3 regions of the Pseudoalteromonas sp. SG43-1 genome follow, and region 2 is predicted to be linked to each of the others. Evidence: predicted binding sites of a transcription regulator. Region 2 holds the regulator's gene; each other region holds the start of a gene.
What was found. Region 2 encodes MetJ, which represses methionine synthesis genes. Its sites were predicted from a motif close to TAGACGTCTAGACGTCTA; they were not measured.

Region 1: metA (homoserine O-succinyltransferase) is a predicted target of MetJ. The motif match lies at 1,677-1,694, and genes of this name have one in related genera.
Region 3: metK (methionine adenosyltransferase) is a predicted target of MetJ. The motif match lies at 2,029-2,046, and genes of this name have one in related genera.

The regions. Positions count from the first base shown of each region.
Region 1 covers NZ_JACJFD010000023.1:54,818-59,152, forward strand. The annotation lists gene ettA (energy-dependent translational throttle protein EttA) at 1-567, opposite strand, end outside; gene H5159_RS15445 (porin family protein) at 901-1,548, shown strand; gene metA (homoserine O-succinyltransferase) at 1,759-2,706, shown strand; gene H5159_RS15455 (homocysteine S-methyltransferase family protein) at 2,696-3,769, shown strand; gene metH (methionine synthase) at 3,779-4,335, shown strand, end outside.
Region 2 covers NZ_JACJFD010000001.1:71,656-75,990, forward strand. The annotation lists gene H5159_RS00295 (malic enzyme-like NAD(P)-binding protein) at 448-1,689, shown strand; gene metJ (met regulon transcriptional regulator MetJ) at 1,754-2,074, opposite strand; gene metB (cystathionine gamma-synthase) at 2,364-3,611, shown strand; gene metL (bifunctional aspartate kinase/homoserine dehydrogenase II) at 3,781-4,335, shown strand, end outside.
Region 3 covers NZ_JACJFD010000015.1:47,068-51,402, reverse strand. The annotation lists gene tkt (transketolase) at 1-1,843, opposite strand, end outside; gene metK (methionine adenosyltransferase) at 2,148-3,299, shown strand; gene H5159_RS11765 (hypothetical protein) at 3,475-4,023, shown strand; gene H5159_RS11760 (5-formyltetrahydrofolate cyclo-ligase) at 4,042-4,335, shown strand, end outside.

The sequences.
Region 1 (4,335 bases), on a different contig from region 2:
AAGGATAAGCATGTCTGGTTTTTCAAGTAATAATCGACATATAGCAACACGGCGACGCTCACCACCTGAAAGGTGCTCAATTTTAGCATCCCACTCTGGCAGGCGAAGTGCATCAGCTGCGCGTTCTAAAACGTTGTCGATGTTATGACCATCGTGCGCCTGAATAACAGCTTCAAGCTCGCCTTGCTCTTTTGCAAGTGCGTCAAAGTCAGCGTCTTCCATGGCGTATTCGTTATACACTTCGTCAAGACGTTTAAGTGCATGTTTAACTTCGCCAACAGCTTCTTCAACAGTTTCACGTACTGTTTTACTTTCGTCTAAAACAGGTTCTTGCGGTAAATAACCAATTTTAGTACCAGACTGAGGATGTGCATCACCTTCAAAATCTTGGTCAACACCGGCCATAATACGCAGTAACGTAGATTTACCAGAACCGTTTAAACCAAGCACACCAATTTTAGCGCCAGGAAAAAAGTGCAACGAAATATCTTTTAAGATAGTGCGCTTAGGTGGCACAACCTTAGATACTCGACTCATCGAGAATATAAATTTATCAGGTAAAACCATGGAGGAAAGCCTTCAAATAATAATAAAAATTTCAATGTTGTATTGTAGTGGCTCACAGGTGAAACAGTCAACGAATGCTGTATAGAACAATACACTTACCTAAGCGGTACTTTGTTTTGATTGCTCGTTAAAAACACTACTATTACAGGATTTCTATTGTGTAAAATTCTGTAATCTATTGTTTTATATTGTTCAAATACATTTCATTTTTAACAAAAGTGGTACAGTATATTTACAAGCTGTAAAGTATAAGCAAGTTATATAGGCAGGCCACACTTAGTTTGTTGTTAAACATCACATTATTAAATATTACAAAGGTTTAAAGGAATGAACATGAAAATAGTTACAAGGTTAGGGGCATTACTTTTAGGTTTATACTCATTTTCGAGCCAAGCAGACATACTCCACGTAAATGGTTATTACCAAGGAATAGGGATAGGGTCTACGCAAATTGATGTATACGAGAGTGATAGCATACAGTTTACAACGCTTTACGGCCGGTTTGGATATCAGTTTTCGCGTTACTTTGCATTAGAAGGGCGTATAGGTTTTGGGTTAAATGATGAGTCAACGCCTCTAAACGGAATTGTTTACACTCAGAACCCACAGGACGGTTCGCTGAGTTCAGAATTCATTAAGAGCGAAATCGATTCAAGCCTTGATTTGCAAACAAGTATATTTGTAAAAGCTAATTATCCAATTTCATCTCGAGCTGATGTGTTTTTATTTGGTGGCTATGGTAGAAATAAATTAAGTTACAATGAAGGCGACTTAAAAAACCTTGCAGAATCAATAACTGGTACAGATACAAATTCTACGCTAATAACTGAGCAAAACTACGATGAAGGCGGCGTAACGTACGGAACCGGCATTGACTTTAGGCTAACTCAACGCTGGCAAGTAAGTGCTGAATACCAATATTTTGATACAAATGAAGGCGATATTTACGCTCTTAATTTATCTGTAAATTATCGTTTTTAATTATAATAGCGCTACTGATTTTAGTAGCGCTATTTCAATTCACTAAAACAAAGTACTTCAATATAAATGCATTCCCTCTCATCTATAACTTTTAGTAAATCTTAAAAAAATCATGAATAAATTTCATTTGGACATCTATACATCTAGAGGTTGATATTTTTTACTTTCAGTTCATAATTAAGCCTCGGTTTTTATGAGCAGGAGTAAAGTATGCCAATTACAGTAAAAGACGAGTTGCCGGCAATTGCACGTTTACGTCAAGAAAACGTATTTGTAATGCCAAAAAGTCGTGCAAAAACGCAAGAAATACGCCCAATGCGTTTGGCTATTTTAAACTTAATGCCTAATAAAGTAGAAACCGAAGTTCAGTTTATTCGCTTACTTGCCAACTCACCTTTGCAAGTAAACGTAGAACTACTGCGCCTCGACACTCACCGCAGTAGCAGCAACTCAGAAGAGCACCTTGATACCTTCTACCGTTATTTTTCTGAGGTTAAAGACAACAATTACGATGCATTAATAGTAACCGGTGCGCCACTTGCCCATTTAGAATACGACGATGTAGCGTATTGGGATGAGCTAAAGGTCATTATTGATTGGGCTGAGCAACACGTTACCTCTACGTTATTTTCTTGTTGGGCAGCGCATGCAGCGTTATATCACCGTTACAATTTAAAACGCGATTTAAAAGACGATAAACTGTGTGGCGTATTTACTCACCAGTGTTATTTTGATCACGGTGCACTGACTCGCGGATTCGACGATACCTTTTTGGTACCTCACTCACGCTACGGCCATATTGATATAAATAAAATAAACGCCTGTGAAGAACTCGTTGTACTGGCAGGTTCTGAGCGAGTAGGGGCTTACTTACTTAAAAATAAATCGGGTAGCCAAGTGTTTATAACCGGCCACCCAGAGTACGACGCCGACTCGCTAAAAGCAGAATACGAGCGCGATTGTAAAAAAAGCCCTAATGCACCAAAGCCCGAAAATTACTTTCCGGATGACGATGCAACCAAACAACCTTCAAAAACGTGGCAAAGCCATGCTTTTTTACTTTTTTCGAACTGGTTAAATTACTACGTGTACCAAACCACACCGTATGATATTAATTTAGTTAGCCAAGACGTGAGGACTAACAACTATGCCGAATAACGCGCCTACAAATAATAAGCAAGCCGAAATAAGTGCCGCATTAAAAGAACGCATTTTAATTTTAGATGGCGCAATGGGCACCATGATCCAAGATCATAAGCTAGAAGAAGAAGACTATCGCGGAGAGCGTTTTAAAGACTGGCATGTATTAATTAAAGGTAATAACGATTTATTAAGCCTAACCAAGCCCGACTTAATCACTGATATTCATCGTGGTTTTTTATCAGCGGGCGCCGATATTATCGAAACCAACACGTTTAACTCGACCACTATTTCGATGGAAGATTACGACATGGCAAACCTAAGCCGTGAAATAAACCTAGAGTCGGCTAAATTAGCACGCGCAATTTGCGATGAATTTACGGCTAAAACGCCAGAAAAACCGCGCTATGTAGCCGGTGTTTTAGGGCCGACATCTAAAACGTGTTCAATTTCGCCAGACGTAAACGATCCGGGTTACCGAAACGTTACTTTTGATAAGCTAGTTACTGCGTATGTAGAGTCTACCCTTGCATTAATGGAAGGCGGCGCCGATTTAATACTAATCGAAACTATATTCGACACGCTTAATGCAAAAGCCGCCTCGTTTGGTGTAGAAGAAGCCTTTGAGCAAGCAGGGCGCACATTACCAGTTATGATCTCGGGCACTATTACCGACGCTTCTGGCCGTACGCTTTCTGGGCAAACAACCGAAGCATTTTATAACTCTATTCGCCATATTAAGCCTATTTCGATTGGTTTAAACTGCGCGCTTGGCCCTGATTTACTGCGCCAATATGTAGAAGAGCTTTCGCGCGTGTGCGAAACCTTTACATCGGTACACCCTAATGCGGGCTTGCCTAATGAGTTTGGTGAATACGACTTAGAAGCGCCTGAAATGGCAGCCGAAATTATCGATTGGGGTAAATCGGGCTTTATTAATATAGTAGGTGGATGTTGTGGCACCACGCCTGCGCATATTCGTGCTTTTGCAAAAGGTTTAGCAGGCGTTAAACCACGCCAACTGCCAGAGCTTGAAGTACGCATGCGTTTATCAGGCCTTGAAGCCTGTAACTTAAATTAAGGAGCCAACATGACCCAACAAATAGCAGTATTTACTAATGTCGGCGAACGTACCAATGTAACCGGTTCTGCCATGTTTAAACGTTTAATCATGGAAGAAGACTTTGAAGCTGCGCTAACAGTGGCCCGCGAACAAGTAGAAAATGGCGCACAGGTTATTGATATAAACATGGACGAAGCCATGTTGGACTCAAAAGCCGCTATGGTTAAGTTTTTAAACTTAATAGCCTCAGAGCCTGATATTTCACGCGTACCCATTATGGTCGACTCCTCTAAATGGGAAGTAATAGAAGCAGGCTTAAAGTGTATTCAAGGTAAGGCCATTGTTAACTCTATATCGCTAAAAGAGGGCGAAGAGCCGTTTATTCGCCAAGCTAAAATAATAAAACGCTTTGGTGCAGCTGCCGTTGTAATGGCGTTTGATACTGACGGACAAGCTGATACAGCAGACCGCAAATATGAAATATGTGCCCGCAGCTACAAAATATTAGTAGAAGATATTGGTTTTCCACCAGAAGATATTATATTCGACCCTAATATATTTGCCGTAGCCACCGGTATAGAAGA
Region 2 (4,335 bases):
TTGCTCGAGCTACATCACACCTTGCATAACTATTTCCTATTCTTATTCTGAGTATGCATAAACCTTTACAGACAAATGGATAGATATTCTCTATATTTTAAATAGTACAAATTTTAACTAGGTTGATAAAAGTAGCTAACGTGGGCTTATCTGTTTTTAAAGTAGTGTAGTAGGCTGTTATTTTAAGTTTATGATGATGTGTTAAACATACATTTTTTTAATATTTTAATAGACATAAACACACCTCAAAACTTACTTTTTTGGTGAATTTTTATTTATCAAATGTTTATATAATCCTGCAAAGTTACTGAAAAACCTCTTAAAATTAAAGGATATAGCATATAACAGGATAGACCTGATATTGCTTGGAATTTAAAAATAATAAGGGTATCGTACCCCAAGACTCCACCTCTCACTTTAACTTAAATTGCAGGATACCATCGCGTTATGTCTGACTTTCGTGAACAAGCACTACATTATCACTCACATCCCGTACCTGGTAAAATTAGCATTGAGCTAACCAAACCAGCTGAAACAGTTCAAGACTTAGCCCTAGCTTATAGCCCAGGTGTCGCTGAGCCTGTACGTGAAATTGCCGCAGATCCTGCAAATGCATATAAATATACCGGTAAAGGTAACATGGTTGCGGTTATCACTAATGGTACTGCAATTTTGGGCTTGGGTAATTTAGGTCCTTTAGCGTCCAAACCAGTAATGGAAGGCAAGGCGTTATTGTTTAAGCGTTTTGCAGGGCTTGATTCTATTGATATTGAAGTAAAGCACAAAACAACAGAAGACTTTATTAACACGGTTGCCAATATTGCTGACACATTCGGTGGTATTAACCTTGAAGATATTAAAGCACCAGAGTGTTTTGAAATTGAAAAAGCATTAATAGAGCGTTGTAGCATTCCTGTTTTTCATGACGACCAACACGGTACCGCCATTGTTACGGCTGCCGGCATGTTAAATGCACTAGAAGTACAAGGTAAATCAATTGAAGATGCAATAATTGTATGTTTAGGTGCAGGCGCTGCTGCAGTTGCGTGTATGGAACTGTTAATTAAGTGTGGTGCACTGCGTGAACACATTTATATGCTTGACCGCAAAGGTGTTATTCATACTCGTCGCGATGATTTAAATGAATATAAACAGCTTTTTGCTAACAATACCGATAAACGCACATTGCAAGATGTAATTGCAGATGCTGATGTGTTTGTTGGTGTTTCGGGTCCTAACTTGTTAGCTGCCGAAGATTTAAAACTAATGGCAAAAAAACCGGTCGTGTTTGCATGTTCAAACCCAGATCCAGAGATCGATCCTGCACTTGCTCACGGCGCACGCAACGATTTAATTATGGCAACAGGGCGCTCTGATTACCCTAACCAGGTTAACAATGTTTTATGTTTCCCGTTTATTTTCCGTGGTGCACTTGATGTACGTGCAAGCGCGATTAACGATGAAATGAAAATTGCTGCAGTTGAGGCTATTCGTAGTATTGCCAAAGAGCCTGTACCTGCAGAAGTTTTAAAAGCCGCAGGCGTAGATAAGCTAGAGTTTGGTGCGCAGTACATTATTCCAAAACCAATGGATCCGCGTTTACTACCGCGTATAGCTAAAGCTGTAGCACTTGCTGCGGTAGAGTCGGGTGTTGCGCAAATTGACTTGCCTGAAAATTATATGGCGTAATATATAACGCTTAAACAAAAAAACCTCAGCAATGCTGAGGTTTTTTGATTAAAAAGGTAACGATTTATTCTTCGTTTAAAATAGGCACTTCTAAACCCATTTCTTGCATTATCTTTTTAACTTCTTCTGGTACTTTTTCTGCGTTGTCTTTACGTAGGTCATCGTCATTTGGTAAAGGTTGGCCAGTAAATGCATGCAAAAACGCCTCACATAGCAATTCACTATTTGTTGCATGGCGAAGGTTGTTGATTTGACGACGCGTACGCTCATCCGTTAAAACTTTTAATACATTTAGTGGGATCGAAACGGTGATCTTTTTAACTTGCTCTGATTTTTTCCCGTGTTCTGCGTATGGGTGAATATACTCACCATTCCATTTAGCCATAAGATGTATCGTTGCCTCAGATTATTAATTTCTCACACGGTATAAAAAGCGTGTAAATATGCGTGAAATTCTATCGATTTAAAAAAGATAGTCAAATAATAGATACCGATCTATCTTAATAAGCCTATTTGGGATGTAAAAATAAGCTCACTTTTGTGAGCTAAAATGTGATACTAGCAAACGCCTTACCTAACTTTAGCCATCTAGAGCTTTAAAATCCTTTGACTTATTAAAACGGATAACTTACTCTTTTAGACGTCTAAACATCCAAATTAATCAGGTGACGAATATGAGCGAAAAAAACAAAGCGACCATTGCTGTACGTAACGGCGTTGATGCTGATAAACATCATGGTGCAGTGGTGCCGCCAATTTATTTATCAACGACTTATTCGTTTGCCGACTTTGATACTAAGCGTGAGTATGATTATGGCCGCAGTGGTAACCCTAATCGTGATATTTTAGCAGAGACGCTTGCTAAGCTTGAAGGTGGCGCTCGTGGCATAATTACGGCCACTGGTATGGCTGCCGTGCATTTAGCTACTCAGCTACTTAACAGTGACGACACGTTAGTAATTCCACATGATTGTTATGGTGGAAGCTATCGTTTATTTACATCGTTACAAAAACGCGGACTATTGAAGCTTGAAGTATTAGATTTAACAAAAGAAGAAAGCCTTCAACAAATTTTAGCAATTAAACCTAAGCTTATTTGGATAGAGACTCCAAGTAACCCAGTACTTCGTTTAACCGATATTAAAGCGGTTACCGATGTTGCTAAGCAATGCGGTGCATTGGTTGCCGCAGATAACACGTTTTTGTCTCCTGCCTTACAAAACCCTATTAAGTTTGGTGTAGATATTGTGGTGCATTCAACTACTAAATATATTAACGGGCACTCAGATGTAGTGGGCGGCGCTGTTATTGCTGCAACACAAGAGCTTGGTGATGAGCTTGCTTGGTGGGCAAATAATATTGGTATTACGGGCGCCCCTTTTGATAGTTATTTAACGCTTCGTGGTCTACGTACTTTAAATGTGCGCTTAAGGCAGCACCAAGAAAATGCGCTAGCAATAGCTGAGTACCTTGAAAGTTCCAATTTTGTAAGCCAAGTTTACTATCCTGGACTTGAGTCGCATCCTCAACATGAACTTGCTAAAGCACAACAACTTGGCTTCGGTGGCATGGTTAGTTTTGATATTAAAGGCGATATAAACGACGCGGCAGCATTTTTAACTAGCCTTAAAACGTTTAGTTTAGCTGAGTCACTAGGTGGCGTAGAGAGCTTAATTTGTCACCCTGCAACTATGACGCACGCAGGTATGGAGGCAAAGGCACGTTTAGAAGCGGGTGTGGGCGATACGCTTATTCGTATTTCGGTTGGGATTGAAGATATACACGATTTAATAGCTGACTTTGAACGAGTATTTGAACTTGTAAAACCAGGGCAAAATAAAAATGTTGGCCGTGTAGGCAAAGGTGCTGGCACTTCTGGTGGAAACGTTAAATTAAGTGCAGCCCGTCCAGCGCTTTGGTAATTAATACCAATCCGCAATAATACCTAATCAATTTGAGGGATTAAACCGCACGATAACATCGTTAAAAATTCCTAATATAGAACAACTAAATAACGAAATTTTTGCCTTGTTATCGATACGGTTTTCTTACCTCAAAATAGACAACTTAATTAAGCGAATTGGTATAAATATGGTCAATTGTGTGCATAAATTTGGTGGTTCAAGCTTAAGCTCTAGTGAGCGCTATCAAAGCGTAGCTAAAATAATTATTGGGCATACTCAGCCGGGCGACTGTGTTGTGGTGTCTGCTGCAGGTAAAACTACAGATACACTTGTGTCGTTGTGGCAAAGTTATCAGCTGCAAGACACGCAAGCTGTCGCTGATATTTTACTGCAGTTAAATAACCATCAAAGCGATTTAATTGAGCAGTTATTACAAGCTGATTTAAAGCGCTGCGCACTTAGAACACTAAATACCGAGCTTAGTAATATTGCAGAACTTGCTCAAGCTGAGCAGCTAAAAGAGGCTGCGTTACTTGCGCACGGGGAACTGTGGTCAGCACGTTTACTCGCTACTTATTTACAGCAGCTAAATATTGAGGCGTGTGCTCAAGATGCCCGTAGTCTTTTTACCTTAAACGATGGTGAATTAATGCATGCGCAAAATGCGCAGCAATGTCGACAGTCAATTTTACCTAATAAGATAAATATTGTTACTGGGTTTATTGCCGCCGATACGAAAGGT
Region 3 (4,335 bases), on a different contig from region 2:
TACCTGCTTCTACTGCTACACGGCGTGTAACAGATGCCGGTAATACGCTTTCTTTATATGCTGCGCTTTGATCTTCAAAGGCATCAGTACATGGCATGGATACAACACGTACCTTTTTACCTTGGCTGCGTAGCTCAGTTGCTGAATCTTGTGCTAGTTGTACTTCAGAGCCTGTCGCAATGAAAATAATTTCAGGGTTGCCGTCACAGCTAAGGATGTAACCACCCTTTTTAACATCGCTTAATTGCTGTGCGTCACGCGCTTGTTGCTCAAGACCTTGGCGAGTAAAGATTAACGATGTAGGACCGTCTTTACGCTCAATAGCTTGTTGCCATGCAATTGCCGACTCAACTTGGTCACATGGGCGCCAGTTGTATAAGTTAGGCGTTAAACGCATGCTTGCAATTTGCTCTACTGGTTGGTGAGTTGGACCATCTTCACCTAAACCGATTGAATCGTGCGTGTATACAAAAATGCTTGGTTGCTTCATTAATGCAGCCATACGTACGGCATTTTTTGCATATTCAACAAACATTAAGAACGTAGCACCGTAAGGAATAAAGCCTTTATGAAGGGCAATACCATTCATAATTGCCGACATACCAAACTCACGTACACCGTAGTAAATGTAGTTACCGCTTGCATCGTCGTGTGTTAAACCTTTAGAGCCATCCCAAATTGTTAAGTTTGAGCCTGCTAAATCGGCTGAGCCACCCATAAATTCTGGTAATAACGGACCAAATGCGTTTAATGCATTTTGCGATGCTTTACGAGACGCTGGGTTTGCAGGGTTTGCTTGTAATTGCTCAATGTACGCTTGAGATTTTTCAGCCCAATCGCCAGGCAGTTCGTTATTAATACGACGCTTATATTCAGCTGCAAGCTCTGGGTATGCTTTTGCGTATGCTGCAAATTTTTCGTCCCAGCTTGATTCAAGCTGCTGACCTTTTTCTTTGCTATCCCATTGTGCGTAAATATCATCAGGAATTTCGAACGCATCGCCAGTCCAACCTAAGAATTCGCGAGACGCTTTAATTTCGTCATCACCTAGTGGTGCACCGTGACAATCGTGGCTACCAGATTTATTAGGTGAGCCGTAACCAATAATTGTTTTACAACAAATTAGTGATGGTTTATCGGTAACACTTTTAGCTTCTGCAATTGCAGCACTTATAGCATCGCTGTCGTGGCCATCAACACCACTAATTACATGCCAACCGTATGCTTTAAAGCGAGCTGGCGTGTCATCTGTAAACCAACCTTCTACTTCACCATCGATTGAAATGCCGTTGTCATCCCAAAATGCAACAAGTTTACCCAGACCTAATGTGCCTGCAAGTGAACCAGCTTCATGAGAAATACCTTCCATAAGGCAGCCATCGCCCATAAATGCATAGGTAAAGTGATCAACAATATCGTGACCTTCGCGGTTAAACTGTGCAGCTAGCGCTTTTTCAGCAATTGCCATACCTACGGCATTTGTGATCCCTTGACCTAATGGACCCGTAGTAGTTTCGATTCCTGGTGCATAGCCATATTCAGGGTGACCTGGTGTTTTAGAATGCATTTGACGGAAGTTTTTAATTTCGTCCAGTGGTAAGTCGTAACCACTTAGATGCAATAGAGAATAGATAAGCATTGAACCGTGGCCGTTTGAAAGAATAAATCTGTCACGGTCAGCCCACTCTGGATTTGTTGGGTTGTGTTTTAGATAATCGCGCCATAATACTTCTGCGATATCAGCCATGCCCATAGGGGCTCCAGGGTGACCAGATTTGGCCTTTTGTACTGCGTCCATTGACAAGACGCGAATAGCATTTGCAAGTTCTTTGCGAGATGGCATGAATTCTCCTACCTTTATGTGTATTTGCGCGGGTATTTATGTGTTTGTTTATGCACCCAAGTAACTTGGGTTTGTTTATATCGACCATTCTTACTTATTGTGGGGGCTGTGTGCAATTAAAAACCCTATAAAAGTGAGGCATTATGAATATTTTTTAAGACCAAAAAGTTATTAGTAATTTTATTTAGACGTCTAGGCGTAAAAACACTATGCAAGGTGTTTTGTTTTCGATAAAATACGCCCCTTAATTTTTTAGCGCTAATACCGACGTTTGTGAAGCGCAATATTTGTGAGCAGAATTACAATGGCAAAACATTTATTTACTTCTGAATCAGTTTCTGAAGGTCATCCGGATAAAATCGCCGATCAAATCTCTGATGCGGTACTTGATGCTATCCTAGAGCAAGACTCTCATGCCCGTGTTGCGTGCGAAACTTACGTAAAAACAGGTATGGTTATGGTTGGTGGTGAAATCACTACTAGCGCATGGGTTGATATTGAAGAAATTACACGTAAAACAGTACGTGAAATTGGCTACACGCATTCAGACATGGGTTTCGATGCAGATTCATGTGCAATTTTAAACACTATTGGTAAACAGTCTCCTGACATTAACCAAGGTGTTGACCGTACTAGCCCAGAAGAACAAGGTGCTGGCGACCAAGGTCTTATGTTTGGTTACGCATGTAACGAAACAGAAGTACTAATGCCTGCGCCAATTACTTACTCACACCGTTTAGTACAGCGCCAAGCGCAAGTACGTAAAAGCGGCGAGCTTAACTGGTTACGTCCAGATGCAAAATCTCAAGTTACTTTTGCATACGAAAATGGTAAGCCAGTAGGTATTGATGCAGTAGTACTATCTACTCAGCACAGCGAAGACATTTCGCAAAAAGATTTAGTAGAAGCGGTGATGGAGACTATCATCAAGCCGGTACTTCCTGCAGAGCTTATTACAAGCGCGACTAAATTTTTCATTAACCCAACGGGTCGCTTTGTAATTGGCGGACCAATGGGCGATTGTGGTTTAACAGGTCGTAAAATCATCGTTGATACATACGGTGGTATGGCTCGTCACGGTGGTGGTGCTTTCTCTGGTAAAGATCCATCAAAAGTTGACCGCTCAGCTGCATACGCTGCACGTTACGTTGCTAAAAACGTAGTTGCGGCTGGCCTTGCTGATAAATGTGAATTACAAGTTTCTTACGCAATCGGTGTTGCAGAGCCTACATCTATCAGCGTTGAAACGTTTGGTACAAGCAAGTTAGAAGAAAGCCGTTTAATCGAACTTATTCGTGAACACTTTGACCTGCGCCCTTACGGCTTAATTCAAATGCTTGATTTAGAGCGCCCTATCTACCTTCCTACAGCGGCTTACGGCCACTTTGGTCGTGACGAATTCCCTTGGGAACGTACAGATAAAGCTGATGCACTTCGTGCAGCTGCTGGTCTTTAAGCTAAAAGTGTTGAAGTAAATTAAAAACGGCCCTTAATAGGGCCGTTTTTGTATCTAAAACTTATCAGTTACATTGTTTGTAGTACGTCTACAAAATAACTATAAAATCAACCTCGAATTCTTTTGTACTTTAGGTATATACTCACTTCATTATAAAAGCTTTAGGGATAGTTAAATGGCCGATAACTTTCGCGTTATATTTGCAGGACTTGCCGATAACGTTGACATAAAAACAGCGTGCGCAAACTTAGCTGCAAAATTAAAAACGTCAGATGAAAAAGTAGCTCTTTTTTTTAAAGGTAAGCCGCTGTTTGCGCCAAGCGATAAAGACAAAGCGTTAAAACAGACTAAGTTATTAGCAAGCCTAGGTATTAAAAGTAAGCTGCAAGCTGTTTCAAATGCGATTCAAAATAGCTCCCCCGCAGCTGCAAATAACAACCAACGTGATGAACGTATTTTTGATGCACTTGATTACATCACTAGCAGCTTAATACGCCTTGAAGAAAAGCTAGATGAGCTAGAGCAACGCCTTCCTGAAGCTCAATTAAATACACCAGACGAAAGTGTAGACGAATGGCAAAATGATGACCTAATGCTAGATGAGGATTTAGCGACTCCTAAAAAACGCAGTAACTTACTTTTATATTCATTGATTGCAACTGCCACCATTTTGCTAGTCGTACTGGCTGTTTTTTTGATTTTTCCCGATTTATTCTCTTTTTAAAAATGGCTAATTAGTTTAATGAGCAATAAACGCGCACAAATAAGAGCTGAAATTCGTAACACCCGTAAAAACTTGTCAAATAATCAGCAAATAATTGCTGCGCAATCGCTAAAAATGAATTTTATTCAACACTTAAAAAGCGAAAACACAACGAATTCAAAGCATATTGCCATTTATTTAAGTAACGACGGAGAACTAGACACTTCATTGTTAATTAAAGAATTATGGAACTTAAACCACGTTGTTTATCTACCTATAATACACCCATTCAATGGCGCTAATTTACTATTTCAGCGCTATGAGAAAAACTCA